Regions from separate parts of the Megasphaera stantonii genome, predicted to be linked through region 1. Evidence: riboswitches for the same ligand, from Rfam matches in the RefSeq annotation. Region 1 holds a riboswitch; the other holds the start of a gene.
The links. A riboswitch is a leader RNA that binds a small molecule or an ion and turns the genes downstream of it on or off. The one in region 1 is predicted to bind ZMP and ZTP.
Positions count from the first base shown of each region.

Region 1 (4,211 bases):
CCAAGGGAACGGAAGAACCGTACCGCATGATGACCAGCCGCTCGGAATACCGACTCATCCTGCGGCAGGACAACGCCGACCTGCGCCTGACCCAGAAGGGCTACGACATCGGCCTGGTCACGCAGGAACGGTACGACGCCTTTATAGAGAAGAAAGAAGCCGTCGAAGCGGGACTGGAGGCGCTGAAGGCCCTGCCCGTCACGCCGACAAAGGAAAATCAGGAAAAGCTGGCTTCTATCGGCACGGCTCCCGTCCGCACCGGCCTCAAGGCTTACGATTTGCTGCGGCGCAACGAAGTGACCTATCATACGCTGAGCCAGGTATTTCCCCTGCCGCAGCTGGCCGACGACGTGTGCGAGGAAATCGAAATCATGGTCAAGTACGAAGGCTATATCAACCGCCAGCTGGAACAGGTGGAAAAGATGAACCGCCTGGAACAGAAGCTGATGCCGGAAGATATCGTATACGCCGACATCGATACCCTGTCGGGCGAAGCGCGGCAGAAGCTGGACGCTATACGGCCCCGTTCCTTAGGGCAGGCCAGCCGCATTTCCGGCGTATCGCCGGCGGATATTACGGCCCTGCTCATCGTGTTAGAACAGCGCCAGCGGGAGGAAAAACATGTTTAGAGATGAACTCATCGCGGCGGCGAAGGACTTCGGCCTGGTTTTGACGACGGAGCAAATCGACCGATTCTGTTTGTTTGCAGAGCGCCTGGTCGAGACGAATAAGGTCATGAACCTGACGGCCCTTACGGAGCCAGCCGACGTAGCCGTAAAACACATGATAGACAGCCTGTCGTGCTACGACGCGGCGTGGTTTCCCGAAGGGGCCTCCGTCCTGGATCTCGGCACGGGAGCCGGATTTCCCGGCCTGCCCCTGCTCATCTACCGGCCCGATTTGAAGGTGACCTTTTTCGATTCCCTGCAGAAGCGGCTGACGTTTTTACAGGGCGTGACGGCGGAGCTGGGCCTGACGGCTTCCTTCCTGCACGGCCGGGCCGAGGAAATGGCCCACAAAGAGGAATACAGGGAACGCTTCGATATCGTGACCAGCCGGGCTGTAGCCCGCCTGCAGATATTGGCCGAATGGGCCCTTCCCTATACAGCTCGCCAGGGCGTATTTATCTCCTTAAAAGGCGCCCAGTACGAGGAAGAGCTGGCCGAAGCCCAAAAGGCCCTGTCCATCCTCGGCGGCGCGGTGGCGGAAGTCCGCCCCGTCCATTTGCCGGGGCTGGATGACAAGCGGGCCGTCCTGTATATCAAAAAGACGAAGAAATGTCCGGCCAAATACCCGCGCAAGCCGAAAATGGCCGCTAAAAATCCGTTGTAATCATCTATAAGTTTATGCTCAAGGGAGGCATGTATCATGTCTTTAAAGAAAACAATCTTAGCTGCGCTGACTGCCTGCGTAGCCCTATCTTCCATAGCCTTCGCCGAAAATCCGGAATCGCCGGCAGTAGCGGCTCAGGCCGCCTACGTCATGGACGCCGATACGGGCGACGAGCTGTACGCCAAACAGCCTGACCTGAGAGGATATCCCGGCAGTACGACGAAGATGATGACCTGTATCGTCGCCTTGGAAAACGGACAAGGCATCATGGATAAGACGATTCGCATTACCGATAAGGCCCTGAGCGTCGAAAGCGATGCCTCTGTCCTCGGCCTGCAGCAGGGCGACCAGATTACCCTGCGCAACGCCCTGACGGGCATGATGCTCGTGTCGGGCTGCGATGCCGCCGTGGCCATTGCGGAAACGGTTGAGCCGACGGAAGATGCCTTCGTCGCAAAAATGAACGCGAAGGCGGCGGCTCTCGGTGCGACCCATACGCATTTCGTCAATCCCCACGGCCTTCCTGACGCCAATCACTATTCGACGGCCCGGGATCTGGCCAAAATTGGGGCTTACGGCATGAAGCTGCCGGCCTTCCGGGATATCGTCAAGCGCAGTACCTTTGACATGCCCTACGTCGACGGCAGCTATAAGCATTGCGTTTCGACGAACGAATTCCTGACTAGCGGGTTCCCCGGAGCAAACGGCATTAAAACCGGCACGACGAATGCCGGCGGGCCGTGCCTCGTCGTTTCGGCGACTCAGAACGGGCGGACGGTCATCGCGGCTATCATGAATTCGGAAGACCGCTACGGCGATGCCCAGGCCCTGATGAAATACGGCTTTTCCGTATTGAAGCCCCTGGAAAACGTCTACATCATCCGCAAGGCCCCGGCAGGTCAGACGCTGACCGAATTGGGCCGGCAGCAGATGGAGCAGGCCAAGGCTGCGGCAGACGCCAAGGCTAAGGGTCAAGCCGCGCAGGAAACAGCTTACGGAACGGACGCCGATACGGCCGACATGGCTGCGGCAGCTGTGAAAAAATCTGCATAATTCTTGACAGGTATGCTCTAAATCCGTATAATCATATCATAACAACGTACCTATACAGTGCAGGACTGACGGAATGAAGTGGAATAACCACGTGGACTGCACGGTGACATACACGCCGACCGTCTGGGCAAGAGTACATCTATTCTTTGTCCAGCCGGCCGGCTTTTTATTGCCCCGGTGGGACAAGTCAAAGGAGACGATATCATGAAAAGAAATCGCTGGCTCATTGCCCTGTCCGCCATGGGAATTCATATCTGCATCGGCAGCGTCTACGCTTGGAGCGTATTGACCAAGCCCATTATGGAATCGATGGGCTTTACGCTGCAGCAGACGACGTGGACCTTTTCTCTGGCTATCTTATTTTTAGGTTTATCTGCCGGATGCCTGGGCAGCTTCGTCCAAAAGGCCGGCCCCCGCAAGTCGGGCCTCGTGTCGACTTTATTTTTCGTTTCGGCTATGTTCGGCACGGCGGCGGCCATGGAGTTCCGCAGCCTGCCGATGCTGTATCTGTTTTACGGCGTCATCGGCGGCATCGGCCTGGGGACGGGATATATTACGCCTGTCTCGACTTTGGTCAAATGGTTTCCTGACAACCGCGGCTTTGCCACGGGCCTGGCCATCATGGGCTTCGGCTTTGCCAGCATGATCGCCGGTCCGGCGATGCAGCTTCTCGTCGCTAATTTTGGCTTGGCGACAAACTTCCTCATCCTGGGCGCAGTGTATCTCGTCGTCATGACAGCTTCGTCCCTGTACTTAGCGCCACCGAAGGACGACGAAATACCCCGTCCCGATGCAGAGCTGGCGAAGCCATCCGGCCCGGTTTATGCCGATGCCATGCCGCAGTTTTCCTTGAAAGAGGCCATGAAGACCTGGCAGCTCTATACGATTTGGTGGCTCTTTTTCGTCAATATCACCTGCGGCATCGCCCTCTTAGCCGTCGCCTCGCCGATGGCCCAGGAAGTCGTCGGCATGTCGCCCATGGCTGCCGCGTCCATGGTCGGCCTCATCGGCTTTTTGAACGGCGCCGGCCGCATTGCCTGGGCGACTGTATCGGATTATATCGGCCGGGCTAATACGTACGTCCTCTTTTTCTTCATCGAGGCCCTGGCCTTCTTCAAGCTGTCGACGGAAACGAACGCTTTCAGCTTTCAAATCGTCGTGCTGCTCATCATTACCTGCTACGGCGGCGGTTTTTCCTGTATGCCGGCCTACCTCAGCGACCTGTTCGGCACCAAGGCCCTGAGCGCTATCCACGGCCGCATCCTCACAGCCTGGGGGGCCGCCGGCGTGGCCGGCCCCCTGCTCCTGTCGTGGATCAAGGAGACGACGAACAGCTACTCCCTCACCCTGCAGGTCTTCTCGGCCCTCTTCGTCACGTCCCTGCTGGTTATGGCCGTCCTGAAATACAAGACGCGCCACGGCATCGCCGGTCAGGACGCCTATTGGTCGGCAAGGAAAGCGTCTGTCAAATAGATTTCAGTAATAAAAAATCAGGGTCTTCCTTCATGGTGGAAGATCCTGATTTTTTGTTGTCTATTCAACGATTCAATTTATAACCGCTGGGGAATACCCGGGCCGACGGGCCAGCCTGTGAGATACCAGAAGATGAACAAGGCGTACCACATGACCAGGAAAGCCATGGCGTAGGGCATCATGAGGGATAAATAGGTGCCGATGCCGCTGTCTTTTTTGTAACGGCGGATGATTTCCAAGAACAGGGGCAGGAACGGGTTGACTAAGGCGACGGTATTCAGAGCGCCGTCGCCGGCCCGGAAGGCGGCCTGTATGAAGGCCGGATGATATCCCAGAAGCATGAACATGGGGAC
Region 1 is NZ_CP029462.1:1,448,933-1,453,143, forward strand. It holds gene mnmG (tRNA uridine-5-carboxymethylaminomethyl(34) synthesis enzyme MnmG) at 1-629, shown strand, start outside; gene rsmG (16S rRNA (guanine(527)-N(7))-methyltransferase RsmG) at 622-1,332, shown strand; gene DKB62_RS06775 (D-alanyl-D-alanine carboxypeptidase family protein) at 1,369-2,385, shown strand; ZMP/ZTP riboswitch at 2,437-2,521, shown strand; gene DKB62_RS06780 (L-lactate MFS transporter) at 2,590-3,858, shown strand; gene DKB62_RS06785 (AbgT family transporter) at 3,936-4,211, opposite strand, start outside.

Region 2 (4,211 bases), 920 kb from region 1:
TATGCGCAGGTCTCGGGCCTGTTCCTTAATGGATTCCATCAGCTTGGCCACGTCTTCATACCCTTTTTTACCGAGGGTCAGGTTTGCCACCATCTCGACGAGGGCCGCCGCCGAGGCCGCCGTCATGGCCGCGATGCCGCCGCCGCCGGGAACAGGCTCCTTAGAAGCCGTCGCTTCCAGCAGGGCGTCGAGGGGCATGGACTGGAAGCGGCTGAAATCGGGCTTAGAACAATCCTGTGATAACGCCATTTTCATCGATATCCATTCTATTAGCAGCAGGAACCTTCGGCAAGCCCGGCATCGTCATAATGTCGCCGGTCTGGCAGACGATAAAGCCTGCACCGGTGCAGACGCGCACGTCCTTGACGGTAACGGTGAAGTCCTTCGGCGCGCCGAGGAGAGACGGATCGTCGGACAAGGAATACTGCGTCTTCGCTACGCAGAGAGGCATCTTGTCGAGGCCGAATTTTTCCAGCTCGGCCACCTGTTTCTGCGCTTTGCTTTCAAAGACGACGCCTGCGCCGCCGTAAATCTTTTTGACGATCGTTTCCATCTTCTGGGCGATGGTGTCGTTTACGTCGTACAGCGGCTTGTACGGCGTCTGCGGCTGGGCGATGAGCTGCAGTACCTTTTCTCCCAATTCTACGCCGCCCTTGCCGCCTTCGGCCCAGCAGTTATTGAGGGCTGCGTCGACGCCGTAATCGGCGCAGAGCTGGCGGAGCGTCGCGATTTCCGCATCCGTATCGGTAGCAAATTTATTGATGCCGACGACGACGGGAACGTCGTAGGTACGCATATTTTCCACGTGCTTAGCCAAATTGGCAAAGCCCTTCTTCAAGGCTTCGATATTTTCTTCCTGCAAGTTCTTCTTGTCTACGCCGCCGTGCATTTTAAGAGCCCGGGCTGTTGCGACGACGACGACAGCATTCGGTTTAATGCCGGCGAACCGGCACTTAATGTCCATGAATTTTTCCGCGCCGAGGTCTGCGCCGAAACCAGCTTCCGTAACGGCGATATCGCCCATCTTGAGGGCCAGCTTCGTAGCTACGACGGAGTTGCAGCCATGAGCGATGTTGGCGAAGGGGCCGCCGTGTACGAGGGCCGGCGTGTGCTCGATCGTCTGGACGAGGTTCGGCTTGATGGCGTCCTTCATGAGGATAGCCATTGCGCCTTCGACGCCGAGCTGGCGGGCCGTCACGAGGTTGCCGTCCAAGTCATAAGCTACGGTGATGTCACCCATGCGCTTCTTCAAGTCCATGAGGTCGCTGGCCAGGCACAGGGCCGCCATGATTTCCGAGGCAACGGTAATCATGAAGTGGTCTTCCCGCGGGAATCCGCAGACCTTGCCGCCCATGCCGACGACGATGTTGCGCAGGGCCCGGTCGTTCATGTCCATGACGCGCTTCCAGATGACGCGGCGCACGTCGATGCGCAGGGCGTTGCCCTGATGAACGTGGTTGTCGATGGCAGCGGCCAGAAGATTGTTGGCCGCCGTAATAGCGTGCATGTCGCCTGTAAAATGGAGATTAATATCTTCCATCGGCAGTACCTGCGAGTAGCCGCCGCCGGCAGCGCCGCCCTTAATGCCGAATACGGGGCCAAGGGAAGGTTCGCGAAGGGCGACGACGGCCTTATGCCCCATGTAGTTCAGCGCCTGGGCGAGGCCGATCGTCGTCAGCGTCTTGCCTTCGCCGGCCGGCGTCGGCGTAATAGCCGTGACGAGGACAAGCTTGCCGTCTTCGTTTTTCGAAAGGCGCTTGATAGCGTCAAAGGAAATCTTTGCCTTATATTTACCGTATAATTCCAAATCATCGTCAGTTAATCCGACTTTTTCCGCAATCTTTACGATCGGTTCCAGCGCGGTCTGCTGTGCAATTTCAATATCGCTTAATACCTGTGCCATGATTTGCGTCACTCCTGTTCGTAGCATAAAAAAATACCGACACTTCTGGAAATGTTGCCCAGACGGTCGGCTTCGCGTCAATCATGCTCCCCGTGGTTGATTCCACTTCCGTCAGTCACATGATTATGGACTTATTATACAAGAATTCTCCGTATACTGTCAATGACATTTGCCCCTTCTCCGCTGGATACAGCCTGGCTCCACAAAAATCAAAAAAAGGGGAAATCACCTGGCCCATGTCAGCTAGTACGAAAAGAAGCCGGTTCACAGAGAACCGGCTTACAGGCCATAGCAGTATGATTATATGTCGATTTCCTGTACGTCGCCGAAGGATACGGGGCCGCCGATAAAAATGCTGCGCAGCTCCTTGTCTTCGCCTTCTACGGTCGCAGCGATGGCAATCGCCCCGCCGGGCTGCTGAATCGTGCAGGATACGTCCTTTTTGCCTACGCAGGCCAAGGCCGCCGCTACGGCCGCCGAGCCGGAGCCGCAGCTTTGTTCCCAGTACAGCGTGTCCGTCGCCGTCACGTATACGGCCGGGACCATGTGCAGATGGGCCGGGTCAAAGAGAATGAGGCCGAATGCATCCAGCTGTTCGTCCGACGCATAGTCCTGCAATGCCGTCCAAAACATGTCCTTGTATTCCATTTCCGTTTCAGAGGCAAAGTGGACGAAATGAACGATGCCCGGCAGCTCGACGCGGAAAAAGCGGCTCGGCATGCCGCCTACGTCGAGGAGAACTGCTTCGACAGACAAGGGCAGGGGCATTTCGATATACGCGTCGTAGGCTCCGTCGGGACATTTTTTTGCCTGGGCCTGGAGGAGGCCTTCGCAGCCCGAGCAGGACACGGCATAGTCGCCGCTATCCCTGCCGGCGAGCTGCAAGGCGTAGGCCGCGGCGGAGCGGGATGCATTGCCGCAGAATTCGCCGCCCATCATGTCGACGCGCAGCGGCTGGCCTTCTGTCATAGATAAATACGCGACCTGCTCGGCATCAATCCCCTTGTCTTTCAATAGTTTTGCCGCCAAGGAGCTGCGCTGTTCCGGCGCGACGCCGCTCAGTACGAATAGTGTCGTATTGCCGCTGGGATCTGCTTTTACATATTGCAGTTTCACGTTGCTCAACTTCCTTTCTATCTGATAAAAAAGGTACCGGCCATGCCGATACCTTTTTCTGTAATGCGACTTTTATTTCTTGACGAGTTCTTCTTCTACCTGAATGTGAAGCTCGTGAAGTTGTTTTTTCGTAACTTCCGACGGCGCTTCGCTCATGGGGTCGATAGCGTTCTGCGTCTTCGGGAAGGCGATGACGTCGCGGATGGACTTGCGTTTGAGCATGAGCATGATCATGCGGTCCAGGCCGAAGGCCAAGCCTCCGTGAGGGGGAGCGCCGTATTCGAAGGCCCGGAGCAGGAAGCCGAATTTCTGTTCTGCTTCTTCCGGCGTAAGGCCGATAGCCTTAAATACGCGCTGCTGCAAATCAGGCTGGTAAATACGGAGGGAGCCGCCACCCAGTTCGACGCCGTTGAGAACGAGGTCGTATGCCTTAGCATAGACGTGAGCCGGGTCTGTTTCCAATTTATCCAGGTCTTCGTCGCGGATAGCCGTGAACGGATGATGCATGGCGACGTAGCGTTTTTCTTCTTCGCTGTATTCGAACATAGGGAAATCGACAACCCAGGTGAAGGCGAATTTGCTTTCGTCGATCATGTTCATGCGGCGGGCCATTTCCTTACGCAGTTCGCCGAGAGCTGCTGCGACGACGGCCGGTTTGTCGGCAATCATGAGAACCAAGTCGCCCGTTTCGCTGCCGCACTTTTCGCCGATAGCTTTGAGCGTATCTTCGCCGAGGAATTTCTTAACCTGCGATTTCAGCGTGCCGTCTTCCATGAAGCAGATCCATGCCAGGCCCTTGGCGCCGTAGCGGGATACGTATTCGACGAGGTTGTCCAGTTCGCGGCGCGGAATGCCGGCGTCGCCCTTGACGTTGATGGCCTTGACCTGGCCGCCGTTGTCGACAACGGAGCGGAACACTTTGAATTCCGTATCGCGGACGAGGTCCGTAATGTCGGTAAACTTCATGTCGAAGCGCAGGTCCGGCTTATCAGAGCCGTAGTTTTCCATGGCGTAGTCCCAGGTCATGCGGTGAATCGGCAGTTCTACGTCGTGGCCCAGCGTTTCCTTGAAGATATAGTGAACCATTTCTTCGACGAGCGTCAAGATTTCTTCCTGATCCATAAAGGACATTTCCATGTCCAGCTGAGTGAATTCAGGCTGGCGATCGGCGCGCAGGTCTTCATCGCGGAAG
Region 2 is NZ_CP029462.1:525,562-529,772, forward strand. It holds gene DKB62_RS02585 (cyclodeaminase/cyclohydrolase family protein) at 1-249, opposite strand, end outside; gene DKB62_RS02590 (formate--tetrahydrofolate ligase) at 224-1,903, opposite strand; ZMP/ZTP riboswitch at 1,953-2,032, opposite strand; gene DKB62_RS02595 (histidine racemase CntK family protein) at 2,204-3,019, opposite strand; gene aspS (aspartate--tRNA ligase) at 3,092-4,211, opposite strand, start outside.
Region 2: another riboswitch for ZMP and ZTP. It lies ahead of DKB62_RS02590 (formate--tetrahydrofolate ligase); the one in region 1 lies ahead of DKB62_RS06780 (L-lactate MFS transporter).